2 regions of the Mycobacterium sp. SP-6446 genome follow, and region 1 is predicted to be linked to the other one. Evidence: predicted binding sites of a transcription regulator. Region 1 holds the regulator's gene; the other holds the start of a gene.
What was found. Region 1 encodes LexA, which represses DNA repair genes until DNA is damaged. Its sites were predicted from a motif close to CGAACANNTGTTCG; they were not measured.
Positions count from the first base shown of each region.

Region 2: cofD (2-phospho-L-lactate transferase) is a predicted target of LexA. The motif match lies at 4,928-4,941, and genes of this name have one in related genera.

Region 1 covers NZ_MBEM01000154.1:26,876-42,057, forward strand. Annotated here, with positions in the region: gene A5736_RS14135 (alpha/beta fold hydrolase) at 1-97, shown strand, start outside; gene A5736_RS14140 (PhzF family phenazine biosynthesis protein) at 134-820, shown strand; gene A5736_RS14145 (peroxynitrite isomerase) at 844-1,329, opposite strand; gene nrdR (transcriptional regulator NrdR) at 1,339-1,818, opposite strand; gene A5736_RS14155 (LysM peptidoglycan-binding domain-containing protein) at 1,976-2,470, opposite strand; gene lexA (transcriptional repressor LexA) at 2,798-3,502, shown strand; gene A5736_RS14165 (hypothetical protein) at 3,512-5,797, opposite strand; gene A5736_RS14170 (acyl-CoA dehydrogenase family protein) at 6,205-7,365, opposite strand; gene hflX (GTPase HflX) at 7,456-8,907, opposite strand; gene dapF (diaminopimelate epimerase) at 8,954-9,838, opposite strand; gene miaA (tRNA (adenosine(37)-N6)-dimethylallyltransferase MiaA) at 9,843-10,784, opposite strand; gene A5736_RS14190 (hypothetical protein) at 10,793-11,482, opposite strand; gene A5736_RS14195 (DMT family transporter) at 11,513-12,475, opposite strand; gene A5736_RS14200 (DUF349 domain-containing protein) at 12,781-14,109, shown strand; gene A5736_RS14205 (hypothetical protein) at 14,106-14,723, opposite strand; gene miaB (tRNA (N6-isopentenyl adenosine(37)-C2)-methylthiotransferase MiaB) at 14,720-15,182, opposite strand, start outside.
Region 2 covers NZ_MBEM01000223.1:32,124-47,305, reverse strand. Annotated here, with positions in the region: gene manA (mannose-6-phosphate isomerase, class I) at 1-746, opposite strand, end outside; gene A5736_RS19915 (TobH protein) at 754-1,878, opposite strand; gene A5736_RS19910 (phosphomannomutase/phosphoglucomutase) at 1,875-3,272, opposite strand; gene A5736_RS19905 (DUF3499 domain-containing protein) at 3,394-3,834, opposite strand; gene A5736_RS19900 (metallopeptidase family protein) at 4,033-4,455, shown strand; gene A5736_RS19895 (WhiB family transcriptional regulator) at 4,495-4,830, opposite strand; gene cofD (2-phospho-L-lactate transferase) at 5,207-6,208, shown strand; gene A5736_RS19885 (coenzyme F420-0:L-glutamate ligase) at 6,205-7,569, shown strand; gene A5736_RS19880 (class I SAM-dependent methyltransferase) at 7,580-9,169, shown strand; gene A5736_RS19875 (NUDIX hydrolase) at 9,166-9,699, shown strand; gene A5736_RS19870 (sugar phosphate nucleotidyltransferase) at 9,775-10,854, opposite strand; gene A5736_RS19865 (glycosyltransferase family 2 protein) at 10,868-11,773, opposite strand; gene rfbD (dTDP-4-dehydrorhamnose reductase) at 11,770-12,675, opposite strand; gene A5736_RS19855 (LCP family protein) at 12,760-14,232, shown strand; gene A5736_RS19850 (TIGR03089 family protein) at 14,273-14,971, shown strand; gene A5736_RS19845 (DUF1490 family protein) at 15,056-15,182, shown strand, end outside.

The DNA.
Region 1 (15,182 bases):
CCGCACGGGCAGCGGCGCGCAAACCGTCTCCGGCCCGGCCGACACCCGCGTCGCGGTCCTCAACGCCATGGGCTCCGACGAACGCAGCGCCACCTGATAATCGCGGCATTGCCCAGCGTCGTACAGTCGGGCCATGGGTATCGACGTCACGGTGCTGCGGGTGTTCACCGATCCCGACCGCAACTTCGGCAATCCCCTCGGCGTGGTCGATGCGAGTCAGGTCGACGCCGGCGACCGGCAACGGCTGGCCGCCCAATTGGGCTACAGCGAAACGATATTCGTCGATCTCCCGACCGCCGGCTCCCCCACTGCGCACGCCACGATCTACACCCCGCGAACCGAAATTCCGTTCGCCGGACATCCGACCGTCGGCCTGTCGTGGTGGCTGCGCGACAACGGCATGCCGGTCAACACGCTGCGGGTGCCGGCCGGCCTCGTGCAGGTCGGCTACCAGGATGAGCTGACGGTCATCAGCGCACGCTCGGAGTGGGCCCCCGAATTGTTCGTGCACGAATTCGATACGGTTGACGACCTGCTCGCCGCCGACCCCGCCGATTATCCCGACGACACCGCCCACTACCTGTGGGCGTGGATCGATCAAACCGCCGGATCGCTGCGAGCCCGCATGTTCGCCGCGAATCTGGGTGTGCCGGAGGACGAAGCGACCGGCTCCGCGGCGATACGGATCACCGACCACCTCAGCCGGGACCTGCGCATCACGCAGGGCAAGGGCTCCATGATCGAGACGACCTGGAGCCCCGAGGGCTGGGTTCGGGTGGCCGGGCGCGTCGTCAATGACGGTGTGACACAGCTGAATTGAGTTCCGGCTGGCACCGGGACCGGTCAGGACTTTCGGTGCAACACCGCGGCGAGGTGATGCTGCATGGGTTGCCCGACGGCACCCATCCGCACCGAGTACGACAGCTCGTCGCCGTCGATGCGCAACGAACGGCCAAGCGCGGACACCTCTTTGGCGGTCGGGGCCAACCCGACGTCGGTGGTGGACAACTCCACCTCGATGCGCTGGCCGGTCACCGAATACGTGCCCACCTCGATTTCGGTGATGCCGCTCGGGTGCGCCAGGACCAGCTCGACGTGACCCGGCTGCGGCACCCGAAGGTATCCGGTCTCGGCGTGCAACGGTTTGCCGTCGGCCACCGCTTTGGTCTTCTGCGCATACGCCAGAAACGGTTTGCCCACATGGGAGAACACGACTTCCTCGAGATACTCGAAGGGCTGGATCGTCGGGTATTCTCCGGCGCCTCGACCGGCCCAGGTGCCGAGCAGAGGCGCCAGCGCCGCGACGTTGGGATGCAAGTCGGCAGGCATGAAAACAGCCTAGCGAGTGGCCGGTTCCGGATCCGTCGGCACGTTGCGGTGCGCGCGCAGCGCTTCGATCTCGCGCTCGAAATCCTCCGCCGACGAGAACGACCGATACACCGACGCGAATCGCAGGTAGGCCACCTCGTCCAGGTCGCGCAACGGCCCCAGGATTGCCAGGCCGACCTCATGGCTCGGGACCTCCGGCGAGCCCGCGGCGCGCACCGCGTCTTCCACCTGCTGGGCCAGTAGGTTCAGCGCGTCCTCGTCGACCTGCCGGCCCTGACACGCGCGGCGGACGCCTTTGATGACCTTCTCGCGGCTGAACGGCTCGGTCACGCCGCTGCGTTTGACGACGGCAAGGACCGCGGTTTCCACGGTGGTGAACCGCCGCCCGCATTCGGGACAGGACCGGCGGCGCCGAATCGCCTGGCCTTCATCGGTTTCCCGCGAGTCGATCACCCGGGAATCGGGATGCCGGCAGAACGGACAGTGCATGACCGCTCCTTCGCCGTGCCGATACCTCGCAGAACACTCCGAGCGTACCCGCGCGCCGCCCACCGGGGCCAATACCGCCGCGATAAGGATCCGTCCACCTCCGCGGGAGCCGAGCAGCCTTGGCGTAGAGCGGTTTTCGCAATGCGCCGCCACGCCGTCAGCCGACCGGCGCGATCAGCGTCTGGCCGGCGTCCAGCGCGGGCGAGTTCAGGTCGTTGAGTTCGCGGATGCGGTCGGCCACCTGGCGAGCCGGCGCGTCCGGCGCCACCCGGTGCGCGACATCTTGCAGGGACTCCCCGGCTTCGACCCGCACGACGGCCAGCCTGTCGGGCACCGCGGCGGCCTTAGGGCCGGAGTCGCCGTTGGCCTGCTGCCCGAGGTTCGCGACCAGCCCCAGCCACAGGGTGATCACCCCGGCGAGCAGGGCCAGCCCGACCGTCGTCAGCAGCGTGACGGGACGCTTGCGATGCGGCGCGACCGACATCGCGACGCCGGTGCCGTGGTAACGCATGGGCGCGCCGGCCGGCCGTGACGAGCGCGGACGGCGGGAGCGCACCAGCCGTTCCCCGTCGTAGCGGGGACAGTCGACCAGCCCACTGGCCGGGCGCCGGGTGCCGCTGGTACGCGGCGAGACTGTGTGGATGACTGTCATGTCCATTCCTCCGGTCAACTAAATCCTCGCTCGTGTGTTCGACTATAGTCGCTCGTGTGTTCGAAACCCGAACATTTGAGCGAAGCGTGTCGGACGACCCAAACGTTAGACCCCGGTACCGACAAGTTCGTCGCCGAACCTCGGCCACCACCCCTCACATGCAGGAGAAGTACCCGGTCCCCCCGAAAGTTACACGCGTGTGATTCACCCGTTTTAGGGTCTTAATTCACCGCCCCTAGAGTCGTTCGACCCCGGTTCGATGACGCCGCGACACGCCAGTCGAACACATGTTTGATTCTTGGCGGCCCGCGGGCTACATTCAGTGCCATGAGCGACAGCAACGACACTTCCGCCGCCGGCGCGGCCGGCCGGTTGCATTCCGTGGATCCATCGCTTACCGAGCGGCAGCGCACCATCCTCAAGGTCATCCGCGAGTCGGTGACCAGCCGCGGTTATCCGCCGAGCATCCGGGAAATCGGAGACGCCGTCGGGCTGACGTCGACGTCGTCGGTGGCTCACCAACTGCGCACCCTGGAGCGCAAGGGGTACCTGCGCCGCGACCCGAACCGGCCCCGGGCCGTCGACGTCCGCGGTGTCGACGACGTCCCGGCGGCGGCGGTGCCCGCCACCGAAGTCGCCGGCTCGGACGCCCTGCCGGAACCGACCTTCGTCCCCGTGCTCGGGCGCATCGCGGCCGGCGGCCCGATCCTTGCGGAAGAGGCGGTCGAGGACGTCTTCCCGTTGCCCCGCGAATTGGTCGGCGAGGGCGCGCTGTTCCTGCTCAAGGTGGTCGGCGACTCCATGGTCGAAGCCGCGATCTGTGACGGCGACTGGGTGGTGGTGCGGCAGCAGAATGTCGCCGACAACGGCGACATCGTCGCCGCCATGCTCGACGGCGAGGCCACCGTCAAGACGTTCAAGCGCGCGGGCGGTCAGGTGTGGCTGATGCCGCACAATCCCGCATTCGATCCCATCCCCGGCAACGAGGCGACCGTGCTCGGCAAGGTCGTCACGGTGATCCGCAAGATTTAGCGAGCGGGGTCAGTCGGCCTTCGTAAAGCCGTTGGCCTGCGCGACTTCTTCGCTGGACAACCAGATCTCGGCGAGCGTGTCCGGGTAGAGCTCGCTCTCCGGGGTGTAGTACAGGCCGAAGCGCGCGCTGGCCTTGATGGGATATCCGTCCGGCATCTGATACGGATCATCCAACGGCAGGTGGATGGTCGGGCGTCCGGCCGGGCCCGAGACCTCTTCGGCGTCGACGGCGGCGTGCCGCCCAGGCCTCGGCCCGGCGGCGGGGACGACGCCCGGTGCCGCGACGTCTGGGGCGGTGTGCGCGACCGCGACGTCGGGATACCCGACGTCCGAATCGACCGGCTCCGGCGCCGCGGCGGGGTAGGCGTCCTCCGGATGGGCAGCATCCGCTGGGGTATGCGGAACGGCCACGTCCGGATATTCGGCTTCTTCGGCCTCAAGGGCTTCGTCAACGTCGAGATAGGCCGGTTCGTCCTCTTCCGGATAGCCGGCCTCCGGGTAGGCGGCCTCGGGGTAGGCGGGTTCTGGGTAGGCGGCCTCGGGGTAGTCGGATCCGGCGAGAACCTCCTCTGACACGACGGGTATGGAATCGGTGTCCACCGCGTCGGGGTCTTCCTCCTCGATCCCCGACTCGATCACCGACTCGATCCCCGACCGGTCCGCGCCCTCATCGGGTGCGGGCGGCCATTCGCCGCCGTATTCCGCGGCGGCCTCGTCGCCGCGCGACCAGCTGACCCGGGCTCCGGACTCGTCGCCCGCCTCTTCGGATGGTTGCGGCTCGCCGAACAGGAAGTGGTCGGTGGCGGCATCGGCGTGGACGCGGGCGTCCTCGTGAGCGTCCTCGTGGCCGTAGTCGTGGCCCCAGTGCCCGTCGGCGACGGCGTCGTAGCCGCCGAGGTCGACGTCGCGGTCGTGCTGGTAGGCGGCGGCCGCCGCGGCCTCCCGCCGGGCGCGACGCCGGCGCAACCCCAAGGGCAGAAACGCCAGCAGCGCAAGCACTATCGCGACCGGAATGACGACCAGCAGATACCACGAATGCCAGGCGAACTTCTTGGCGTGGGGCGGCATCGCCGCGCCGCTGGGCTGATTCTGCCCCGACACCTGCAGGCCGGAGAGCAACGGCGCCAGGTTGGACGGCTCGGTTGTGAACGTGTTCTTCGCGCGGTTCCACGAGATCTTGCCGCCGGTGAACTTCTGCGAGATCACGTCGCCGTCCACGGCTTGATCGCCGACCGGCGCGCCCAGCTTCCCGCCGGCACCGCGAAGCTTGTCCCACGCGGCCTTCATGGCACCACGGACGATGAACGCGCCGTGCTCGCGTGTCCAGAAGATCACCGGCTTGTCGGCAGCGGCGAACGTGCAACTCCGGCTGGAGGGAATGCCGCCGTCGGACTCGTTGGCGATCGGGAACCCCAGGTCGCTTCCTACTGGCCCGCCCGCCGACTCGTACTTGGCCAGAATGTCGCTCTCGATAGCGCTTGCGCCGGTGGCCGGGCTGAAAAACACCTTGCCGCCGGCAAAATTCTGGGCGATTCCGTCACCGCCGATGGGATATTGCCCGCCCTGCTTGGCGCCCAGCGGGCCCGAGGCGCCACCCGCGGCACGCCAGGCCATGTTGATGGCCGCGGTGGGATCGGTCGCCACCTGCAGACCCTTGAGCTGGTCGGCCAATGCCGGCGGGGTGGTGGTGAAGTCCTTGGTCTTGCGGTTCCAGGAGATTTGACCGCCGTTGAACTTCTGCGAAATGACCTCGCCGTCGTAGGTTTCATCGCCGGCCGGTGCGCCGAGCACGCCGCCGGAGCTGCCGAGTTTGTCCCACGCCGCGTTCATCGCGCCGCGCACGACGAACGCGCCGTGCTCGGCCGTCCAAAAAATCACGGGCTTGTCGCTGGCGGAGAAGGTCGCCACGCGGCTGTCGGGTCCGGCGAGGCCGGGAACTTCGTTGATGGTCGGGAATCCGAGATCGCTGTTGACCGGGCCGCCGAGCGCCTCGTACTTGTCCAGGATCGGCCCGTACACGAACTTGGCGCCCGTGTCGGTGGTGTAGAACATCTTGCCGCCGTCGAAGTCCAGGACGAATCCGTCACCGGCCGGGTAGACGTCGCCCTTCCGGGCGCCCAGCGGTGAACCGTCGCCGCCGGCCTTCTCCCACGCGGCCATCATGGCCGCCTCGGCGTCGCCGATCGGGGATGCCGAGGCTCCGGGTGCCAGGAATGCCGCGGCCGCCACGGCGGCCGCCATGCTGATCAGCGCGCGCCCGAATAGCCTGCGCAATCGACCTCCCTGCCCGTTCACCAAGCCTCCCAGCCGACGGATAGGCCCCGGTTTGTGGCCATTCCCGCATCCTGCAGACCCTGCGAGCGGGTGATACCCCCACCGCGAGTGACTAACCCGCGTGGGTACGCATTATCGCCGGGCTCGCATAACTTTGCTCCAGCGAGCAGAAAATGCGAAGCCAAATCACGAATTTTGGGAAAACGGATATCGCTCCGATGTCGAAATGATGCGCGACCGCACCCATGTCGCGACCGGCCAGCATCCAAACGCATGTGCCGACGGTACGCGAGGCCGTCAATTGACCCGGAATCTACCCGGCCAAAACGGCGATACGCGAAATAGATCAATTTGCCGCACGGTCACATTTCGTTGGCCGCCAACGCGATTGCGTCCCGCGCGATGCGCCGACGGCGGCCGCCTCCGGCCTAGACACCGAGGCCGCGGCCGATGATCTCCTTCATGATCTCGGTCGTGCCGCCGTAGATCGTCTGAACCCGGGCATCGAGATAGGCACGCGCGACCGGGTATTCGCGCATGTAGCCGTATCCGCCGTGCAGCTGCAGGCAGCGGTCGATCAGCTGCACCTGCTTCTCGGTGGAGTACCACTTGGCCATCGCGGCCTGTTCGGCCGTCAGCTTCTCCTCGAGGTGCAGCCGGATGAACTCGTCGACCATGACGCGCACCACGGTGGCCTCGGTCGCCAGCTCGGCGAGCACGAAGCGACTGTTCTGGAAGCTGCCGATCGGTTTGCCAAAAGCCTTGCGCTCCTTGGTGTATTGCACCGTGTCGTTCAGCACGGCTTCCATCGCGGCGGCCGCCATGATCGCGATCGAGATTCGCTCCTGCGGCAGGTTCTGCATGAGGTAGATGAACCCCTTGCCCTCCTCGCCGAGCAGGTTTTCGGCAGGAACATGGACGTCGGTGAACGACAACTCGGCGGTGTCCTGCGCGTCCAGTCCGATCTTGTCCAGGTGGCGGCCGCGTTCGAAGCCCTTCATGCCGCGCTCGACGACGAGCAGCGAAAAGCCCTGCGCGCCCATCTCGGGATCCGTCTGCGCCACCACGATCACCAGGTCCGAGTTGATCCCGTTGGTGATGAACGTCTTTGAGCCGTTGAGCACGTAGTGATCGCCGTGCTTGACGGCACGGGTCTTGATGCCCTGTAGGTCACTGCCGGTGCCCGGCTCGGTCATCGCGATCGCCGTGATCAACTCCCCGCTGCAGAACTTGGGCAGCCAGCGCTGCTTCTGCTCTTCGGTGGCCAGGCGCAACAGGTAGGGCGCCACCACGTCGTTTTGCAGGCCGAATCCGATGCCGCTGTAGCGCCCGGCCGTGGTCTCCTCGGTGACGATCGTGTTGTACCGGAAATCGGGGTTGCCGCCGCCGCCGTACTCCTCGGGCACGGCCATGCCGAGGAAGCCCTGTTTGCCGGCCTCGAGCCACACTTCGCGGTCGACGATCTTGGCCTTCTCCCATTCGTCGTGATACGGCGCGACGTGACGATCGAGGAAGGCGCGGTAGGACTCGCGGAACAAATCGTGCTCGGGCTCGAAAAGAGTGCGCTGGTACTTGATGGCACTGCTCATAACTGACCTCCGGGCGACGGGGACTCTGCCGCCCAAGATATACCAACCAGACGGTTGGTCGGCGGCTGGGCGGCCGGGCCCGGCTGAGGCTTACTTCGCGGAGAACTCGCGCAGGCTCGCGGCCAGCGCGACCGGAACGCGGGCCACCAGGCGAGTGCCCTGCGAGTTGTGCTCGGCCTGCTGTACCCGGCCGTCGGCGTGCACGCGGGCCACCAGGTCACCGCGGTCGTAGGGGATCACCACGTCGACGGCGGTGTCGGTGGGCGCCGCGAGTTCGGCGATCCGGCGGCGCAGCGCGTCGATGCCGTCGCCGGTGCGCGCGGACACGAACAGCGCCCCGGGCAGCCCGTGGCGAAGCTTGGCCAGCGTCAGATCGCTTGCGGCATCGACCTTGTTCACCACCAACAGCTCCGGCGGCGGGGCACCGTCGCGGTCGGCCGTGTAGGGGGTGAAGACTTCCGAAATCACCTGCCGTACCGCATCGATCTGGGCAAAGGGGTTGACGTCGGAGCCGTCGACGACGTGCACCAGCAGGTCGGCGTCGACGACTTCCTCCAGCGTGGAGCGAAACGCCTCGACCAGCTGGGTGGGCAGGTGCCTGACGAACCCGACCGTGTCGGTCAGCACGAACGGCCGAGCCCATTTGGTTCCGGGGTCGAACTCCGCGCGCCGGGTGGTGGGCTCCAGCGTCGCGAACAACGCGTCCTCCACCAGCACCCCGGCCCCGGTCAGCGCGTTGAGCAGGCTGGACTTGCCCGCATTGGTGTATCCGACGATGGCGATCGACGGGATGTCGCTGCCGAGCCGACGGCTGCGCTGGGTGTCGCGAGCCTGCTTCATGTCCTTGATCTCGCGGCGCAGCTTGGACATTCGCTCGCGGATGCGGCGCCGGTCCGTCTCGATTTTGGTCTCACCGGGACCGCGCAGACCCACGCCGCCGCCGCTGCCGCCGGCGCGTCCACCGGCCTGCCGGGACATCGACTCACCCCAGCCGCGCAGCCGCGGCAGCATGTACTCCATCTGGGCCAGCGACACCTGCGCCTTGCCTTCCCGGCTGGTGGCGTGCTGGGCGAAGATGTCGAGGATCAGCGCGGTGCGGTCGATGACCTTGACCTTGACGGCCTTCTCCAGCGCGGTCAGCTGCGCCGGTGACAGTTCACCGTCGCAGATGACGGTGTCGGCGCCGGTCGCCAGGACGACCTCGCGCAATTCCTGCGCCTTGCCCGAGCCGATGTAGGTGGACGGATCGGGCTTGTCGCGGCGCTGGATGAGGCCTTCGAGCACCAGCGAGCCGGCGGTCTCGGCCAGGGCGGCCAGCTCGGCCAGGCTCGCCTGGTTGTCGGCGGCGCTGCCCTGCGTCCAGACGCCGACCAGCACCACGCGCTCCAGCCGGAGCTGGCGGTACTCGACCTCGGAGATGTCGGCGAGTTCGGTCGACAGCCCGGCGACGCGGCGCAGCGCCGATCGGTCTTCGAGGGCGAGCTCGCCCGCGCTGGGTTCTAGATCCGGCTGATCGTGAAAGGGAGTTTCTGGATGAGTCATAGGCAATTAGCAATAGTGCACGCTAAATCGGTTGCGCGCACCCGATTTAGCGCTGCTGTGCGCGCCACCATTCCTCGCTGATCTCGCCACGGGCCACCAGCACCGACGGGCCGCGCAGGTAGCTGGTGGCGTCGGTGATGGTGACCGTGACGTCGCCGCCCGGCACCCGTACGGTCAGCGTCCCGGTGTCCGCGCCGGCATCGGCCAGCGCGGCGACCGCGGCGGCGACCGTTCCCGTGCCGCAGGATCGGGTTTCGCCCACACCGCGCTCGTGGACCCGCATGTGAGTCACCCCGCCGACGGCCGGGGTGAGGACTTCGACATTGACGCCGTCGGGGAATTGCGCGCGGTCGAATTGCACCGGGGCGGCCACGTCCAGCGCGGCGAGCTCGTCGGGGGTCAGCCGCGGATCCACGCACGCCAGGTGCGGGTTGCCCACGTCGACCGCCAGCCCGGTGAATCGCCGGCCGCCGACGACGGCCGCAAACGCGTCGCCGCCGCTGCCCAGCCGGTTCGCCTTGCCCATGTCGACGGTGACGTCGGCGTCGGTCGCGTCGGCGTGGTGCAGGGTGACCGGCCGCGGGCCGGCCAGCGATCCCACGACGAACTCATCGCGCGACTCCAGACCGCTGACCCGCAAGTAGTGTGCGAAGACCCGCACACCGTTGCCGCACATCTGAGCGATCGATCCATCGGCGTTGCGGTAATCCATGTACCAGTCGCTCGTCCCGACGCCGTCGGGCAGGCGCTCGAGCACCCCGGTGGCCACGGCCGCGTCGGCCGTGGTGATCCGCAGCACGCCGTCGGCGCCCAATCCGCGGCGCCGGTCGCACAACGCGGCCACCGACTCCGGGGTGAGCGCCAGTTCGGCGCCGACGTCGGGCAGCAGCACGAAATCGTTTTGCGTGCCGTGCCCCTTAGCGAAGATCACCAGCTCAGGATACGTGCCGCCACGCCCGCACCGCTTCGTCGACGACGCGGGTGCGGTCGGCTTCGCCTTTTTCAGACTCGAGCCAGTGCACCCGGTGGTCGCGGCGAAACCAGGAGCGCTGCCGCCGCACGTACCGGCGGGTGCCGACGTAGGTTTGTTCGCGCGCCGCGCGCAGCAGGTCGGACGCGCCGCCGGCGTCCAGCGCCGCGAGTACTTGGGCGTAGCCCAGCGCACGCGAGGCGGTGACGCCGTCGCGCAGGCCCTGTTTGAGGAGTGCGCGTACCTCGTCGACCAGGCCTTGCTCGAACATCGTATCTGTGCGGCGCGCCAATCTCTCGTCGAGAAGCGTTGTGTCACAATCTAATCCGATGATGACGGTGCCCCAGCGCGGAGTGCCGATGCGCGGCGCGGACGCGGCGAACGGCTGGCCGGTGAGCTCCACCACTTCGAGCGCCCGTACCGTGCGCCGGCCGTCGGTGGGCAGGATCGCGGCGGCCGCCGCGGGGTCGCGCCGGGCCAGCTCGGCGTGCAGCGGCCCCACCCCCTCCTCGGCGAGCCGTCGCTCCCAGCGCGCGCGCACCGCGGGATCGGTCGCGGGGAACGACCAGTCGTCGAGCAGCGACTGGACGTAGAGCATCGAGCCGCCGACCACCACCGGCAGCGCGCCCCGGGCGGCGATCGCGTCGATGTCAGCGGCGGCGGCCCGCTGGTAGCGGGCGACGGTCGCGGTCTCGGTGACGTCGAGCACGTCGAGCTGGTGGTGCGGGATGCCGCGGCGGGCCTCGACGGGCAGCTTGGCGGTTCCGATGTCCATGCCGCGATAGAGCTGCATCGCGTCGGCGTTGATGATCTCTACCGCGAGTTCGCCGCTGAGACGCTCGGCGACGTCGAGCGCCAGCTGCGACTTGCCGGTACCGGTCGGGCCGATGATCGCGAGCGGTCGCACGGCTTGGCTCACGGCTGCCAGGCGCCGACGAAGTAGCCCACCCCGTAGGGCGCTCCGCGGTAGAGCTCCTTGGCCGATCGCGGCCCCGGTTCGGCCAGCCCCGCCAGCACGTGGAAGGCGACCCGGCCCCGGATCTCCGGCGCCAGCCGGGTCAATGCGGCGGCATCGCCGGTTGCCAACGCGTCGTCGAGGGCCAGCTGGGCGTCGGCGTTGCCGGGGTGGTAGCCGCCGGGCGCGCTCGGTGTCAGGGTGTTGGCGCCGTCGGCGATGACCAACACTCCGACAGGGTCGGGCGCCCGGTCGATCGCGGCGCGTAGTTGCCGGCCATGCGTCAGCGCGGTGTCGGCGTCGTGGTCATCGCGGTAGACGTGGACCCGCGCGCTGGCCTCGGGCCGGACCTGGCCGCGAACCCAGGCGGCAAGCAGCGCGCACAGAGGCATCTCGGCCGGTCGCTCGGCCGCGGTTTGGGGCGACAGCCGGACCCGCACGTCGGCGCCGAAGCCCGCGAAGGTGCCCACGCCGTCGGGACCGAGGACGTCGTCCGCTCGTCCCGTCCCGACGACGATCCAGCGCGGCGGCAGCAGGGCGGCCGCGGCCAGGACCGCGGCGGACGCGTCGGCCAATTCGGCGGCGGCCGTTCCGGCGAGCTGCGGGACGAGCACCGGCGCCGAGGGAATGATCGCGATGGCGCTCAGCACGCCACCAAACTAACGGACGGATCGACCGCGTCAGGTGATCGTGCGGCTTTCCTCCGACGGGGCCGCATCGCTCTGCGGCGGTTCGTCCTGCGCCGCGGGAGCCACGGTGCGCTTGAGGTCGCGCCCAGTCTCCGCCGCGATCGACGCGGCCTCCCCACGGGCCAGCGCTACCGTCGCGACAATCACCATGGCCACCGCCGCGACCAGCACGAACGCCTGGGGCCCGTGGGCGTCGAACGTCTCGCCGAGAAGAAACACCCCGAGTACCCCGCCGACTAGCGGCTTGGCCACGGTCATCGTCGGCAACGACGCGGTCAGCGCCCCGGCACGAAAGGCCGACTGCTGGAAAATCATCCCGGCCAGCATCAGCACTAGCCACGGAAAGAACTCCGGCGAAGTCAGGGCGGCGCCCAAGCCTTCTTCGAGCAGTTCGACGAGGCCCTTGGTCAGCACCGCGAACAACGCCAACGACGAACCCGCCACCAGGGCCAGCAGCACGGCCGCGACCGGGCGACCGGACCAGATGCGCGCCCCCAGCAAACACAACACCAGGATGGGACCCATGACCAGAGCCACGATGATCCACTGGGACAGCGCTCCCCGCTGCTGACCGACCGTCGGGTCGCCCACGATGATGACCACCGCCAAAGAACCGGCCAGCACGATCGCCCAGATCCACTCCCAGCGGGTGACCCGGTGCCCGGTCAGCCGCGCATAGATCGGCAGGGCAAACAGAAGCGCGGTCACCTGTAGCGAGGTCACCAAGACCACCGACCCCCACGCCAGGGCCCCGGCCTGCAGGCTGTAGTTGACGATCGCCGCCAGGCCGCCCAACCACCACCGCTTGTCGCGCAACGACATACGGAACAACTCGAGATGCCCGACGTGTTTGTCGGTGATTTCGTGTGCGGATCGCTGCCGGATGACGTCGCCCATCGCGGAGGCCAGCGCCGCGCACAAGGCAATCAGTGCCGCGACGTCCACTTTGGACATGGGAACCCCCTCACCAGCGCTCCCCCCAAAGCTTTCCGTACACGTGCAGTTTCATACGGGTTCTCGACTACTGTAGTTCGACTGTAGTTCGACCGGGGTGCCATCCCGGCCACAATCGCGGCGCGGCGAGCGCATCAATACTTATCGCCGGCCCTCACCATAGAGGGCTGCCAAGGTGGCCGCGCACAGTCCGCCAAGCTGCTTGAATACTGTGGGAAGCGCTTAGGGAAGTATCGGTGCCGCTACGCGCGGCAGGCGCGCGGAACACCACCCGCGCGAAGGTGGCAAAGGGCAGGTGACGAGCGATGACCGCTGACGAGCCCCGCGGCAACGATTCACCTACGCCGTCGCCGCGTCCGGGACCGCGACCCGGGCCGCGACCGACTTCGCGGCCCGCAATCCACCCGGTCGCCGTGCCCCCGTCGAGCGATCCGCACCAGTTCGGGCGCGTCGACGACGACGGCACCGTCTGGCTGATCAGCGCGGCGGGCGAACGCATCGTCGGATCCTGGCAGGCCGGCGACCGCGAGGCCGCGTTCGCACACTTCGGCCGCCGGTTCGATGACCTCGCCACCGAGATCACGCTGATGGAAGAACGGCTGACGTCGGGTACCGGCGATGCCCGCAAGATCAAAGCCCACGCATCCGAACTGGCCGAGGCGCTGCCGACCGCGTGCGTACTGGGCGACATCGATGCCCTCGCGGGCCGGCTGACGACGCTGCTCGAGCACGCCGGGGCGGCGGCGGCCGCCGACAAGTCCCGCCGCGAGGAGCATCGCGCCGCTCAGACCGCCCGCAAGGAGGCGCTGGCGGCCGAGGCCGAGCAGCTGGCCGCAAACTCGACCCAATGGAAAATCGCCGGCGACCGGCTGCGAGCGATCCTCGACGAGTGGAAGACGATCAGCGGCCTGGACCGCAAGGTCGACGACGCGTTGTGGAAGCGCTACTCGGCCGCCCGCGAAGCCTTCAACCGGCGCCGGGGCGCCCACTTCGCCGAGCTGGACCGCGAGCGATCGGGGGTTCGGGAATCCAAGGAGCGGCTCTGCGAACGGGCCGAAGAGCTGTCCGATTCGACGGACTGGACCGCGACCAGCGCGGAATTCCGCAAGCTGCTCTCCGAATGGAAGGCGGCGGGCCGGGCCAGCAGGGACGTCGACGACGCCTTGTGGCGCCGCTTCAAGGCCGCCCAGGACACGTTTTTCACCGCACGCAATGCCGCTGCGGCGGAAAAGGATTCGGAGTTGCGGGCCAATGCCACCGCCAAGGAGGCGCTGCTCGCCGAAGCGGAGAAGCTCGACACGAGCAATCACGACGCGGCCCGGGCGGCGCTGCGATCGATCGCGGAGAAGTGGGACGCGATCGGCCGAGTCCCCCGTGAGCGCTCCGCCGAGTTGGAGCGGCGGCTGCGGGCGGTCGAGAAAAAGGTGCGCGACGCCGGTGAATCGGATTGGTCCGATCCCCAGGCGCAGGCCCGCGCCGAGCAGTTCGCGACCCGGGCCGAGCAATACGAACAGCAGGCGCGCAAGGCCGAGGCGGCCGGCCGCACCAAAGAAGCCGAGGAGGCCAAAGCCAACGCCGCGCAGTGGCGGCAGTGGGCCGACGCGGCGGCCGAGGCGCTGACGCGGCGGACCTAGGCTTCGGGTTTTTCCGGACCGTCGGGTTTTTCGGGGGTTTCGTTTTTGTCGAGGCTGTCCAGCAGCGTCTTCGACTGCTGCTGCGCCACGATCCGGCGCCTTTGCTCCTCGGCCGCGAGTTGCACGATGGTGCGGGCCCACACCACCCGGGCCCAGTGAAACGTCAACAGAATCACCGTGATCCACGCCACGATCAGGCCCACACCCGGGCCGGGATGACCGGCGGCCACGGTCTGGCGCGACCACACCGCCAGCAGCCCGGCGCCGCTGGCGATCGCCGTGCCCGCTAGCGCGATCCATGCCAGCGCCCACCGCCGGGTCAGCAATGCCAGCATCGAGAATCCGACGCCGAACACCAGCGCCAGCCAGGCGAACACCCGCAACGGCAGGCCCAGCGCGGCCGCACCCGCACCGTGGCTGGAAAACAGGACATCCCATCCCCGCACAGCGCCGGTGTGCGGCAGGATGAACGAACCCAGCAGCACGAACACCAGAATGGCGACGACGAATGCCCTTGGGCCGGGGTCGATCTCACGCGCGACGCGGCGCTCCGCGGCCTCGATTTCGGCACGCAGGGCGTCGATGTCGGCGTGTTCCTTTTCCTGTTCATTCATAGCGCGCATCCAAGCGGTTGGGCGGTGGCGGCGGACGGCCCCACACCGGGCATGCCGAGGCCGACGCCGCGCGGGCGTTGTCCTGCGGAGTCACCGGCCCGCGTGCGGCGGTGGGTCAGCACCCCGGCGTCCGCGACGAGGTGGTGCGGCGCGGCCCCGGTGACGGCCGTGGTGATGATGTCGCCGGGCCGCACCGCCGTGTCGGCGGAAAAGTGCACCAGCCGGCCGTCGCGGGCGCGTCCGGTCATGCGCGATGTCCGGCTGTCCTTGCGTCCTTCGCCGGTGGCCACGAGCAACTCGACGGTCTGCCCGATCAGCGCGCGGTTGCCCTCCAGCGAGATCTGCTCCTGCAGCTCGATCAGGCGCTCGTAGCGTTCCTGCACAACAGCTTTCGGGATCTGGCCGTCGAGTTCGGCGGCCGGGGTGCCGGGCCGCTTGGAGTACTGGAAGGTGAACGCG
Region 2 (15,182 bases), on a different contig from region 1:
GTGATGCGGTTGAGCAGCAGCGCCGCCAGCACACCGGCGTCGCCCGGATAGCGCTCCCCGAGTTCGAGCACCGTCTTGGCCTCGGCGGCGAATTCCGTTGCGCCCGTGCTGACGTACTGGATGGCGCCGTCCAGCACGGCGGGCACCAGCACGTCGAGGTCGGGCTGCGGCGCGGTGATCCAGGTGGTGAACAGCGCGCGCAGCCCGTCGGCGTCGGACTGGTCGTTGAGCAGATCGATGTATGGGTCGAGGTCGGAAACCGCAAGCGCCCGCAGCAGCTCGACGGTGCGCGACGCCGGGCGAAATCCGGCCAGCGCCTCGAACGACTCCAGCGCCACCAGCAACTCGGGCTTGTGCGAGGTGTCGCGATAGTTGCGCACCGGCGAGGACACCGGAATTCCCAACCGTTCCTCACGCAGGTAACCCTCGACCGCCTGCTCGGCGCTCGGGTGGGCCTGCAGGGACAGCGGCTCGTCGGCGGCCAGCACCTTGACCAAGAACGGCAGCACATCACCGAAGCGGGCGCGCGAGCATGGACCGAGCTGTCCCTCGGGGTCGGCGACCAGCGCCTCCATCAACGAGATTTCGCCCTGCTCCGTTTCCAGCCACGCCGGGTCGCCCGGGTGGGCGCCGAACCAGAGTTCGGCTTCCGGGTGCGCGGCCGGCACCGCACGCCGGGTGAATTCGGCGATGGCGGTGCGCGATCCCCATGCGTACGTCCGTAACGCCCCGCGAAGCAGTTCCACTTGTTTTCTATCCCCGCGCCAGTCTCAAGTAAACGGCGGCCATCTCCAGCCGAACGGCTAATACTGCCAGTTGCTGCTCGGTGCGTGCGGCACCACCCGGAGCGGACGCCCCGACCAGACCGGCGGACCCGCCCACACCCCCGGGCGCTTCGGGCACATCCTCGGCCGCGATGAGGTAGACCTCGTTCAGCCCGGCGACGCGCGCGGCCACCACCGTGCGCTCGCCGGCCAACGTGAGCGCGAGCACCCGGAGTCGCTCGGGCAGTGGTCCGTCGATTTGCTCGTCATGAAAGAGAGCGTCCACGGCGGACGGCGCTTCGCCAAACCCGGACCCCGACTCCGAGCTCGCGCGCAGCGCCACCACCGCATCCGCAAGCCCGGTCGCCGCCGTGACGTGGTGGGCGATCCGCAACAGCACCGAACTGCCGTGGCGGGCCAGCGCCAGCGTCGCGGCGCAGTCGCCGGCCAGCGCCACTCGGGCGTCGGAGATGCGCGCGGCAATCATCTTGGCCGGGTTGGTGAATAGCTCGCGGGCTGCACTGTTGCGCAGCGCCTCGGCGTCCAGCTCGTCGGCGAGCAGCGCCAGATCGATGTCGGGTGCGGGGTCTACACATTTCAGCACGGCCAGGCCGGCGGCCAGGTAGCGCGGCAGTCCGAACTCGTCGGGAACCGACAGGCGCGGCCCAAGCACCGCGGCGCGCCCGGCCGTGGAGTCGCGCAGCGGGCCCTCGTACGGCGCCGCCACGACGACCCGCGCGCCGCGGCGCACCCCGGTCGCGGCGGCCCCGACCAGCGCGGGGTCGCCGGGGTCGTCGCCCGCGACGATCAGCACGTCGAGCGGGCCGATCCACGGCGGGGCGTCGTCGGCGAGCGCGATCGGCGCCGACGCTGCGCCGCCCTGCGTCGCGGCCAGCAGCGTCCCCGCGGTCTCGGCGGTCCCGCGGCCGGCCACCCAGATGATGCTGCGCGGCCGGTCGTCGACGCGCAGCGAATCCAGTGCGCCTTCCTCGGCGGCGGCGGCAACGGCGCGAACCTGCGCGCCGGCCGACGACGCGGCCCGCAGCAGGCCGGCCCGGTCGGCGCCGAGCAGGCCGTCGGTGTCCTCGAGATCGATTGCTCCGGTGGCGTTCACCGGGCGGCCTCTGGGGTTTGGGTTTCGGCGGCGATCTCGGCGCTGACCTGTTGAACCACCGCGTCGACGTCCTCGGTGCTGCGGCCCTCCACGTTGAGCCGCAGCAGCGGCTCGGTGTTGGAGCTGCGCAGGTTGAACCAGCTGCCGTCGCCCAAATCCACGGTCACCCCGTCCAGGTGGTCGATCGAGTGAATCCGGCTGCCGAACGACTTCAGCACGGCGTCCACGCACCGCGACGCGTCGTCGACTTTGAAGTTGATCTCGCCCGACGATTCGTAGCGCTGGTAGTCGGCGGTCAACTCCGACAGCGGCCGATGCTGCTCGCCGAGGGCGGCCAGCACGTAAAGCGCCGCCAGCATCCCGGAATCGGCGCCCCAGAAGTCGCGGAAGTAGTAGTGCGCCGAGTGCTCGCCGCCGAAAATCGCGCCGGTCTCGGCCATCAATCCTTTGATGTAGGAATGCCCGACCCGCGAGCGCAGTGGGGTGCCGCCGCGCTCGGTGACCAATTCGGACACGGCGCGCGAGGTGATCACGTTGTGGATAACGGTGGCGCCGATCTCGCGACCCAGCTCGCGGGCGGCCACCAGGCTGGTCACCGTCGACGGCGAAACCGGCATCCCGCGTTCGTCGACCACGAAGCAGCGATCGGCGTCGCCATCGAAGGCCAGCCCAATATCGGCGCCGGTCTCGCGCACGTAGCGCTGCAGGTCCACCAGGTTCGCCGGGTCGAGCGGATTGGCCTCGTGATTGGGGAACGAACCGTCGAGCTCGAAGTACAACGGCAACAACGTGATCGAGTCGATCGCGCCCAGCACGGCGGGCGCGGTGTGCCCGGCCATGCCGTTGCCGGCGTCCACCGCCACCCGCAATGGACGCAGCCCCGAGGTGTTCACCAGTGAGCGCAAAAACTCGCCGTAGTCCGCGAGCACGTCCCGATCGGAGATATCGCCCGGCGGCCCGTCATACGTCGGTACTCCGGCGATCACTTCGCCGCTGATCACCTGGAGCCCGGTGTCCGCGCCGACGGGTTTGGCCCCCGCCCGGCAGAGCTTGATGCCGTTGTAGGCCGCCGGGTTGTGGCTCGCGGTGAACATCGCGCCGGGGCAGTCCAACAATCCCGAAGCGAAATAGAGCTGATCGGTGGACGACAAACCGATGCGCACGACGTCGAGGCCCTGGCTGTTGACCCCGGCCGCGAAGGCCGCGGCGAGCGACGGCGAGCTATCCCGCATGTCGCGGCCGATGACCACCCGCTGCGCCCCGTCGGCGCGCATCAACCTGGCGAACGCGGCGCCGACGTCGGCGACCAACGAATCGTCGATCTCCTCGCCCACCAGCCCGCGTACGTCGTAAGCCTTGATGACACGGCGGATAGCCGCGGCGGGCCGGGACATGCGGAGGCTCCTGACGACTACTTGCTTGGACTCTTCTTGGACTCTTGGCAGCCAGCCTATCGGCCCGCCAAGGTTACGGGTCCAAACGGTGCGCGGTGCTAGTCGCCGGTGTTAATCGCGGCTAGTCACTGGGGTCGGGCAGCACGCGCAGATGCCCGCGGCGGCGTCCGGAACGCTGCTCGGGCGGCGCGAGCAGACCGCCGCTGGGCGCGGTGGCATGGGCCCCGGCGGGGCGCAGAGCCGGGTCGGCGGAGAAGCCGTTCATCGCGGTTGCGCCGCCATAGGGCACCCCGCCACCGCCCGGGACCTCGCGCACCGCGTCCGCCAGCGCCACCAGGTCGTCCTCATCGGGATTGGGCAGCGGGCCGGCGTGGCGCACCAGTTCCCAGCCGCGCGGCGCGGTGATCCGGCCGGCATGGCCGACGCACAGATCCCAGGAATGCGGTTCGCGCGCGGTGGCGAGCGGGCCTACCACTGCCGTCGAGTCCGAGTAGACGAACGTCAAGGTCGCCACGGCATAGTGCGGACACCCGGGCCGGCAACAGCGACGGGGAACGTTCACGACGAAAGGCTATCGTGGACAAACGCCGCGGAAGCGCCGGACACGCGCAACCGTTCGACCCCCGATGTTCAACCGTTACCATCGGGCCCAGTGAATGATTCCCGCGGCGATTCGCGCAGCTCCCCGCGCGGTGGCTGGTCTCAGGGCCCGTCGGGGGGCCGCTCGGCTGCACACCGGGCCACGCGGCGGGGCCGCGATATGCGCGGTCCGCTGTTGCCGCCGACGGTACCGGGATGGCGCAGCCGCGCCGAGCGGTTCGACATGGCGGTGCTCGAGGCATACGAACCCATCGAGCGGCGCTGGCAAGACCGGGTGTCGGAGCTCGACGTGGCCGTCGATGAGATCCCGCGTATCACCGCCAAGGACCCGGAGAGTGTGCAGTGGCCGCCCGAGGTCATCGCCGATGGGCCGATCGCACTGGCCCGCTTGATACCGGCGGGCGTCGACGTCCGCGGCAATGCGACACGCGCGCGAATTGTGTTGTTCCGCAAGCCGATCGAGAGACGGGCGAAGGACACCGTCGAACTTGGCGAGTTGCTGCACGAAATCCTGGTTGCTCAGGTGGCCATCTATCTGGACGTGGAACCCTCGGTCATCGACCCGACGATCGACGACGAATGACGCTGGGCGGGGTCAGATTTGGGGCGGGTCTGAAGCGGGTCAGATGATGCCGCGCTTGAGGCGACGGCGCTCGCGCTCGGACAGACCACCCCAGATGCCGAAGCGTTCGTCATGCGCCAGGGCGTATTCCAGGCACTCATGACGCACCTCGCAACCCAGGCAGATCTTCTTGGCCTCGCGGGTGGAACCACCCTTCTCGGGAAAGAAGGCCTCTGGATCGGTTTGCGCGCACAGCGCGCGGTCCTGCCATTGATCGGCGGTCGGCGGCAGGGGCTCGGGTTCGAATGCCACTGGGGCATCGGGAACCACGGTCAGGTGCGGACGCGCAATTGGCGCCGGCGTCGCACCAATGGTGGTGTGCGGTGTGCTTGTCATAACGCCCCGAAGGTGTTCATAAGACATGCGTCGTCCGCCTCCTCAGGTTGATTTTGAGAGAGTGATTTGTTGCCACTGTTCTGATGTACAGACAATTCGAACAAGTGATCGAATCTCGGTCTGCGACACCGGAACCGGCCGGCCAACCGGGAAATGACACTGATGTGATTAGACACGGGTTGAGCTGCCCGGTCAAGCACTTCGGCGCATTTCCATATCATCTCGTGATCAAATTTCGGCGTTTCTGTTGTTATTGACGCTCGGCGTGTCGGTCACAACTGTCCCAAGTTTCCCAATTGTGCTGGTCGAAATGGGCTTTTATGGCCCACTTGGTGGCCGGCATGCCGTGCGTCGCCGGCCGGTACTGTCGTGCGGTGTGAAGGTCACCGTGCTGGTCGGTGGGGTCGGTGGCGCCCGGTTCCTGCTTGGCGTCCAGCAGCTGCTCGGCCTGGGTCAGTTCGCGGCGCAACAGCGCCCCGATGCTGAAACCACCAGCCACGAGCTAACCGCGATCGTCAACATCGGTGATGACGCGTGGATCCATGGCTTACGTGTCTGCCCGGATTTGGACACCTGCATGTATACCTTAGGTGGAGGCGTCGATCCACAACGGGGTTGGGGTCACCGCGACGAAACCTGGCATGCCAAAGAGGAATTGGCGCGTTATGGCGTGCAGCCGGACTGGTTCGAACTCGGCGACCGCGATCTTGCCACCCACTTGGTGCGCACCCAGATGCTGCAGGCGGGCTACCCGCTGTCGCAGATCACCACGGCGCTGTGCGACCGCTGGCAACCCGGCGCACGATTGCTGCCGGCCACCGACGACCGTTGCGAGACACACGTGGTGATCACCGATCCGGCGGACGGCAGCCGCCGCGCGATCCACTTCCAGGAGTGGTGGGTGCGCTACCGGGCGCGGGTGCCGACCCACAGCTTCGCCTTCGTCGGCGCCGAAAAGGCCAGCGCCGCAACCGAAGCGGTCACCGCCATCGGCGACGCGGACGTCATCCTGCTGGCGCCGTCCAACCCGGTGGTCAGCGTCGGCGCCATCCTGGCCGTCCCGGGCATCCGCGGCGCGCTGCGGGGAGCCAGCGCCCCGGTCGTCGGCTATTCGCCGATCATCGGCGGAAAGCCGTTGCGCGGCATGGCCGATGCGTGCCTTTCCGTGATCGGGGTCGAATCCACCGCGGAAGCGGTCGGCCGGCACTACGGGGCGCGTCGCGACACCGGCATACTGGATTGCTGGCTGGTGCACGAGGGCGACCAGGCCGACATCGAGGGGATCGCGGTGCGCTCGGTGCCGCTGTTGATGACCGACCCGCAGGCGACGGCCGAAATGGTCGGCGCCGGGCTGGACCTTGCGGGCGTGACGGCGTGACCGACCGTTCAAAAGAGCATGGCACCGCCGCGGCGATCGAGATCCTGCCCGTGCCCGGGCTCCCCGAGTTCCGGCCCGGCGACGACCTGAGCGCGGCGCTGGCCGCCGCGGCGCCCTGGCTGCGCGACGGCGACGTCGCGGTGGTCACCAGCAAGGTCGTGTCCAAGTGCGAGGGCCGGCTGGTGCAGGCGCCGCGGGACGCCGAGGAGCGCGATCGGCTGCGGCGCAAGCTGGTCGACGACGAGGCGGTCCGCGTGCTCGCACGCAAGGGCCGGACCCTGATCACCGAGAACCGGCTCGGGCTGGTGCAGGCCGCCGCGGGCGTGGACGGTTCCAACGTCGGCGGCGACGAGCTCGCGCTGCTGCCCGTCGACCCCGACGCCAGCGCTGCCGCGCTGCGCGCCGGCCTGCGCGAGCGGCTCGGCGTCGACGTCGCCGTGGTCATCACCGACACGATGGGCCGCGCCTGGCGCAACGGTCAGACCGATGCGGCCGTCGGCGCGGCGGGTCTGACTGTGCTGCACGGCTATTCGGGGGCCGTCGACCAGCACGGCAACGAACTGATCGTCACCGAGATCGCGATCGCCGACGAGATCGCGGCCGCCGCCGACCTGGTCAAGGGCAAACTGACCGCCGTTCCGGTGGCCGTGGTGCGCGGGCTACCCAAGCGCGTCGTGTCCGACGACGGCACCACCGCCCGGCAGCTGCTGCGCCCCGGCGAGGAAGACCTGTTCTGGCTCGGTACCGCCGAAGCGATCGAGTTGGGTCGTCGGCAGGCCCAACTGTTGCGCCGATCGGTGCGCCGGTTCAGCGGCGAGCCGGTGCCGCCAAACCTGGTGGAGGCCGCCGTCGCCGAGGCCCTCACCGCGCCGGCCCCCCACCACACCCGCCCGGTGCGGTTCGTGTGGCTGCGGACTCCGGCCACCCGGGCCCGGCTATTGGACCGGATGAAGGACAAGTGGCGCGCCGACCTTGCCGGCGACGGCCGGCCCGCGGACTCGATCGAACGCCGGGTTGCCCGCGGCCAGATCCTTTACGACGCACCCGAGGTCGTCATCCCGATGTTGGTCCCCGACGGCGCGCACAGCTATCCCGATGCCAACCGCACCGGCGCCGAGCACACGATGTTCACGGTCGCCGTCGGCGCGGCCGTGCAGGCGCTGCTGGTCGCGCTGGCGGTGCGCGGGCTGGGCAGCTGCTGGATCGGCTCGACGATCTTCGCCGCCGACCTGGTCCGCGCCGAGCTCGAGCTGCCGTCCGATTGGGAGCCGTTGGGCGCCATCGCGATCGGCTACCCCGCGGAGCCGACCGGATTGCGCGACGCGGCGCCGGACGCCGGGGATCTGTTGATCCGCAAGTGATACTGGGCCGATGACGACGTTCGCGGGCAAGGCGGCGGCCTCGGCCGACAAGGTTCGCGGCGGCTACTACACCCCGGCCCCGGTGGCCCGGTTCCTGGCCCGCTGGGTGCGGGAAGCCGGCCCGCGCATCGTGGAACCGTCCTGCGGCGACGGCCGAATCCTGCGCGAGCTCGCCGCGCTCGGCGCCCGGGCACAGGGCGTCGAACTCGTCGCGGGCGAGGCGGTCAAGGCGCGGCAGTTCGCTCCAGTCGACACCGAAAACCTGTTCACCTGGCTCGCGAATACCGAGGCCGCCGACTGGGACGGGGTCGCGGGAAACCCGCCCTACATCCGGTTCGGCAACTGGGCATCCGATCAGCGGGAGCCGGCTCTGGAGCTCATGCGGCGCGAGCGCCTGCGCCCCAGCAGGTTGACCAACGCCTGGGTGCCCTTCGTCGTCGCCGCCACCGTGCTGGTGCGCGACGGCGGGCGCGTGGGCCTCGTCCTTCCCGCCGAGTTGCTTCAAGTCGGCTACGCCGCGCAGTTGCGCGACTTTCTGCTGAGCCGGTTCTCTGCGATCACGCTGCTGACATTCGAGCGGTTGGTGTTCGACGGGATCCTGCAGGAGGTCGTATTGTTCTGCGGCGTCGTCGGTTCCGGGCCGGCGCGGATACGCACGGTCCATCTCAGAGACGCCGAAGCCCTGGCCGATGCCGAGCTTGACGTCGAGTCGGCCCCGGCGCTGTTGCACGAAAAGGAGAAGTGGACCAAGTATTTTCTGGACCCCGCGGCGATCCGGCTGCTGCGCACGCTCAAGGGATCCGACACCCTGACCCGGCTCGGCTCTGTGGCCGACGTGGACGTCGGCGTCGTGACCGGGCGCAACAGCTTCTTCACCCTCACCGATGCGCAAGCCCGCGAACTCGCACTCACCCCGCACTGCGTCCCGCTCGTTTCGCGCAGCGCGCAGCTCACCGGCCTGGTATACGACACCGACTGCCGCGCAAGCGATCTCGCGGCCGGACACCGGACCTGGTTGCTCGACGCTCCCCGCGATCCGAGCGATCCCGCCCTGCTCGCGCACATCGCCGCGGGTGAGGCGGCCGGCGTGCACCGCGGCTACAAGTGCTCGATCCGCACGCCCTGGTGGGGCACGCCGTCGTTGTGGATTCCCGACCTCTTCATGCTGCGCCAGATCCACAGCGCGCCACGGCTGACCGTCAACGCCGTCGCGGCGACGAGCACCGACACCGTGCATCGGCTCCGGCTCGCCCCACACGTCCACTCCCAGATAGACGCGTGCGCGGTTGCCGCCGTGTTCCACAACAGCGCGACGTTTGCCTTCGCCGAGATCATGGGCCGCAGCTACGGCGGAGGGATTTTGGAGTTGGAGCCGCGGGAAGCCGAGCAGCTGCCCATTCCCCCGCCGGCCTACGCCGGCGCCGAACTCGCCTGCGACGTCGACCTTTTGTTGAAGGCCAACGAGATCGACAAGGCACTCGACCTGGTGGACCGTCGAGTCCTGATCGACGGGCTCGGCTGGTCGCCGGATGTGGTGGCGCAGTGCCGGTCGGCATGGGCGGCGCTGCGCGCTCGCCGGAGCAAGCGAGGCTCCCGGTGAGCGTTCGGGACTCCGCGCTCTCGATTCTCACCGAGTGGCGGGCGCCCGATCCGGGACAGGACTCGTTGCGGCACGCCGTGCTGGCGTTCGTGCACGGCCATGCCGACGCCTGCCGTCGGGAGTGCGTGCCCGGACACGTCACCGCGTCGACGTTGGTCCTCGACGACAGCGGCACCCGGGTGCTGTTGACCCTGCACCCCCGCGTCGGCCGCTGGGTGCAACTCGGCGGGCACTGCGACGAGGAGGACCCCGACATCGTGTCCGCGGCGCTGCGCGAGGCCACCGAGGAATCGGGCATCGCCGGCCTGCGCATCGCGCCCGAGCTGGCCGCGGTGCATGTGCACCCCGTGGTGTGCTCGCTGGGCGTGCCGACGCGGCACCTCGACCTGCAATTCGTCGCGCAAGCGCCGCCCGGCGCGCAGATCGCGATCAGCGAGGAGTCGGACGACCTGCAGTGGTGGCCCGCCGACGCGTTGCCGGACGGTACCGACCACGCGCTGGCCTACCTCGTCGCCCGCGCGACTCATTAACCGCCCAGCGTGCGGCTAGCCGCACATTCGACGCCGAGCGTGCGGCCAGACGCACGTTCGGCGCACAAGGGAAACCTAGACGTCGGACGAGTAGCGAATGCCGCCGTCGGGAATGGAGATGCCCGGCCAGACCCGGGCGCCGCGCAGCAACTCGCAGCGCGCGCCGATGTCGGCGCCGTCGCCGATCACGCCGTCGCGGATCAGCGCCCGCGGACCGACGCGAACACCGAAGCCGAGGATCGAACGCTCGATCACGCTGCCCGCCTCGACCTTGACGCCGTCGAAGATCACCGCGCCGTCCAGCCGCACACCCGGGCCGATCTCGGCGCCACGGCCGACGACGGTGCCGCCGATCAACAGCGCGCCGGGCGACACCGCCGCGCCGTCGTGCACCAACTGCTCGCCGCGGTGGCCGTGCAGGGCCGGCGACGGGGCGATGCCGCGCACCAGATCCGACGATCCGCGCACGAAGTCTTCCGGGGTGCCCATGTCGCGCCAGTACGTGGCGTCGACGTAGCCGCACACCTTGACGTCCGGGTCGGCCAGCAGCGAGGGGAACACCTCGCGTTCGACCGAAACCTCGCGGCCGCGCGGAATCCGGTCGATGATGTGGCGTTCGAACACATAGGTGCCCGCGCTGATCTGATCGGTCGGCGGATCCTCCGACTTCTCGACAAAAGCGACGACCCGGTTCCGCTCGTCGGTGGTCACACAGCCGTAGGCCCGCGGGTCGCCCACCCGCACCAGGTGCAGGCTGACGTCGGCGGAGTTGGTCCGGTGGAAATCCAGCAGCTGGCCCAGGTCGGCGCCGGAGAGCACGTCGCCGTTGAACACCATCACGGTGTCGTGCCGCAGCTGGCCGGCGATGTTGGCGATCGCGCCGCCGGTGCCCAGGGGGCGCTCCTCGGTCACGTAGTCGATCTGCAGGCCCAGCTTGGAGCCGTCGCCGAACTCGGCCTCGAACACCGCGGCCTGATACGACGTGCCCAGGATGACGTGCTCGATGCCCGCCGCTGCGATCCGCGACAACAGGTGGGTGAGGAACGGCACCCCCGCGGTCGGCAGCATCGGCTTAGGCGCCGACAGGGTCAGCGGCCGCAGCCGGGTGCCCTTGCCGCCGACCAGCACCACCGCGTCGATTTGATTGCCTGCCAACGGGTTAGCCAACTCAGTGCCGCCCTTCTGCCAGTCGCTGCCTGCGGGACGTGCGCCGTGAACTGCGCACCATCAGACGAGAACGAACCGCGAGCGATCCCCGCAATGTCCAGCGCAGGGGCGCGCGCAACCAACCCGCGTGTCGGTCGGCGAGAAAAAGGTAGGTGCTCTTGTGGTGGGCCGCGAGGTGGCTGGCCGGGTCATGCCCGGTGGAGTGGCCGCGATGGTGCAGGACTTCCGCCGACGGGACGTAGACGCTCGACCAGCCCGCCTTGCCGAGCCGGTCGCCGAGGTCGACGTCCTCCATATACATGAAGTAGCGCTCGTCGAAGCCGCCGACGCTGCTGAACGCCGACCGGCGCACCAGCAGGCACGAGCCCGACAGCCAGCCCACTGGCCGTTCGCTGGGCTCGAGCCGCTCCTGGCGGTATGCGGCCGTCCACGGGTTGCGCTTCCAGAACGGCCCGACCACGGCGTGCATGCCGCCACGGATCAGGCTGGGCAGATGCCGCGCCGACGGATACACCGAGCCGTCCGGATCCCGAATGAGCGGACCCAGCGCGCCCGCGCGCGGCCAGCGGGTCGCGGCGTCCAGCAGCGCGTCGATGCTGCCCGGACCCCACTGCACGTCGGGGTTGGCCACGATCACCCAGTCGTCGACCCACGGCTGGCCGACCTCGTCGAGGTGGGCGACGGCGCGATTGATCGCGGTCCCGTAGCCGAGGTTGGCGCCCGTATCGAACAGCCGGACGTTGGGATAGCGCTCGACGGCGGCCTGCGGCGTTCCGTCGGTGGAGCCGTTGTCGGCCAGCACCACGCTGACCGGACGCTCGGTGGCCAACGACAACGAGGCCAGGAACCGCTCCAGGTGCGGGCCCGGCGAGTAGGTCACCGTCACGACCGGCAGGACGTCAGTCACGCGTAGAGCGTATCGGTCGATCCCTGGCCCGAGGCCGCCAGCGCCGCGACAAGCGCTGCACGCCAGTGCCTTAGCGGCCGCAGGCCCGCCGCCGCCGACTGCCGGCTCGACAGGGCCGAATAGCTCGGCCGCGGCGCCGGCCGTGGAAAGTGTGCGCTGCTGACCGGGCGCACCCGCGCCGGATCGGCGCCGCATTCCTCGAAGACCGCGCGGGCCAGCTCGAATCGCGAGACCGCGCCCTCGTTGGCGGCGTGCAGGACGGGGCCGGGCACGCGGTCGTCGGCGATCTGCAGCAGCGCGTCGGCCAGGTCGCCGACGTAGGTGGGCGAGCCGACCTGGTCGTCGACCACGTCGACGGGGCCGTCCCCGGCGGCCAGCCGGCGCATGACGGCGACGAAGTCCCGGCCGGTGCCGCCGGTGTACACCCAGGCGGTGCGCACCACGACCGCGTCGGGCAGTGCCGCCAGCACGGCGCGTTCCCCGGCGAGCTTGGTGCGGGCGTATACGCCCTGCGGCGCGGTGTCGTCGCCGGGTTCGAAGGGGCGGGATGCGGCGCCCTCAGGGCCGAGGTCGGCGTTGAACACGAAGTCGGTGGAGACGTGGATCAGTCGGGCGCCGGCGCCCGCGCAGGCCCGGGCGATGTGTTCCGGGCCGGTGGCGTTGACCGCGTACGCGGCCGCCTCGGCGCTCTCGGCACCGTCGACGTCGGTGTACGCCGCGCAGTTCAGCACGACGTCGCCGTCCCGCACGATCCGCTCGGCCGCGGCCGGGTCGGTGATGTCCCATTGCGACGAGCTCAGCGCCAGCACGTCGCGGCCCTGGGCGGCGGCCCGGGCCGCCAGGCGGCTGCCGAGCTGCCCCCCGGCACCGGTGATGACTAGCCTTCCTGAGCCGCCCGACATGCCTCGAGTCTGGCATGCGCCGAGAAGCCCGGGCCACGCCGCGGCCGGCTACCCGAGAAGCGGGTGTGTCACAAGTAACCTAATGTGATGCCTGTGCAACGTGTGGTTCGTGCGGTTGCCACTGCCCTGGCCGTCCTGGTCGTCATCGGCACGGGGGTCGCCTGGAACAACGTTCGGTCCTTCGAAGACGGCATCTTCCACATGTCGGCACCCTCGCTGGGCAAGGGCGGCGACGACGGCGCGATCGACATCCTGCTGGTCGGCATGGACAGCCGCACCGACGCCCACGGCAACCCGTTGTCCGCCGAGGAACTGGAAACGCTGCGCGCCGGCGACGAGGAAGCGACCAACACCGACACCATCATCCTGGTCCGGATACCGAACAACGGGAAGTCGGCCACCGCGATCTCGATTCCGCGGGACTCCTACGTCGCCGCCCCCGGATTGGGCAAGACGAAGATCAACGGCGTCTACGGCCAGACCCGGGAGGCCAAGCGGGTCAGCCTCGTCAAGGCCGGCGCGTCCGCCGCCGAAGCCGCGGCGCAGGGCACCGAGGCCGGCCGCGATGCCCTGATCAAGACCGTCGCCGACCTCACCGGGGTCACCGTCGACCACTACGCCGAGATCGGGCTGCTCGGGTTCGCGTTGATCACCGACGCGCTCGGCGGCGTCGACGTCTGCCTCAAAGAGCCTGTGTTCGAACCACTCTCGGGCGCCGACTTTCCCGCCGGCCAGCAAAGGCTCGACGGTCCGCAGGCGCTCAGCTTCGTCCGCCAGCGCCACGAGCTGCCGCGCGGCGACCTGGACCGCGTGGTGCGTCAGCAGGTGGTGATGGCCTCGCTGGCCCACAAGATCATCTCGAGCAAGACGCTGTCCAGCCCGGCGACGGTGAAGCGTTTGCAGGCCGCCGTCCAGCGCTCCGTGGTGATCTCCCAGGGCTGGGATGTCATGGATTTCGTCCAGCAGATGCAGAAGCTGGCCGGGGGCAATGTCGCGTTCGCCACCATCCCGGTCCTCGACGGCGCCGGCTGGAGTGACGACGGCACGCAAAGCGTGGTGCGGGTGGACGCACACCAGGTCGCGGACTGGGTGGCCGGCCTGCTGAACGATCAGGCTCAGGGCAAGACCGAGGAGCTCGCGTACACGCCCGCCAAGACCACGGCCAGCGTCGTCAACGACACCGACATCAACGGGCTGGCCGCTGCGGTGGCAGATGTGTTGAGCTCCAAGGGGTTTGTCACCGGTACCGTGGGCAACAACGACGGCGGGCATGTGCAGGGCAGCCAGGTGCGGGCCGCCAAGACCGACGACCTGGGCGCGCAGGAGGTGTCCAAGGAACTCGGCGGGTTGCCGGTCGTCCCGGATACGTCGCTGGCACCCGGAGCGGTCAAGGTGGTGCTGGCCAACGACTACACCGGTCCGGGCTCCGGGCTGTCCGGCAGCGGAACGATCATGCCCGCCAAGCTTTCCGACCAAGCGGCCGCCGCCGACCCCAATGTCCCGGCGCCCTCGCCGATCCTCACCGCCGGCTCGGACAAGCCGGAGTGCATAAACTGACCAAGCGGTGCATGAATCGACGCTAACAACACTTTCTGGGATGATCCTGGATCCGATGTTGCGGGCCGACCCGGTCCGTCCGCGCATCACTTACTACGACGACGCCACCGGCGAGCGCATCGAGCTGTCCGCGGTGACGCTGGCGAACTGGGCCGCCAAGACCGGCAACCTGCTGCGCGACGAGCTCGGCGCCGGCCCGGCCAGCCGGATCGCGATCCTGTTGCCGGCCCACTGGCAGACCGCGGCGGTCTTGTTCGGGGTGTGGTGGATCGGCGCCGAGGCGGTGCTCGGCGCGGGCGACCCGGCTGACTTGGCGCTGTGCACCGCCGACCGGCTGCAGGAGGCGGACGGGCTCGTCGAGCCCGGGGCCGAGGTGGCGGTGCTGTCGCTGGATCCGTTCGGCCGCGCGGCACCCGATCTGCCGATCGGTGTCACCGACTATGCGACCGCGGTGCGGGTGCACGGCGACCAGATAGTTCCGGAGCACCATCCCGGTCCCGCACTGGACGGCCGGGCCGCCGAAGAAATTCTGACCGACTGTGAGAGTTCCGCGGCGGCAAGCGGTTTGACGTCGAAGGATCGCGTGCTGTCCACCGCGTCGTGGCCCGGGCCTGCCGAGTTGGTGGATCACCTGCTGGCCATCATGGCCGTGGGCGGGTCGCTGGTGCAGGTCGCCAATCCCGATCCCTCGGCTCTGCAGCGCCGGATCGAGACCGAAAAGGTAACCCGCGTCCTCTGAACCCAATCCATATTGATATCGCAATATTTCGATGTTACGGTCGGGAAAGCAGCGCTGAGGCCGTGGCGACAGGGAGGTAAGGCAATGGCGGGGTTCGGGCTATTGGCAAAGGCGGCCGGGACGGTGTTCACCGGACTGGTCGGCGTGACGGCCTACGAGGTGGTGCGCAAGGCCGTGGCCAAGGCGCCGTTGCACGAGACCGCGGTGTCGG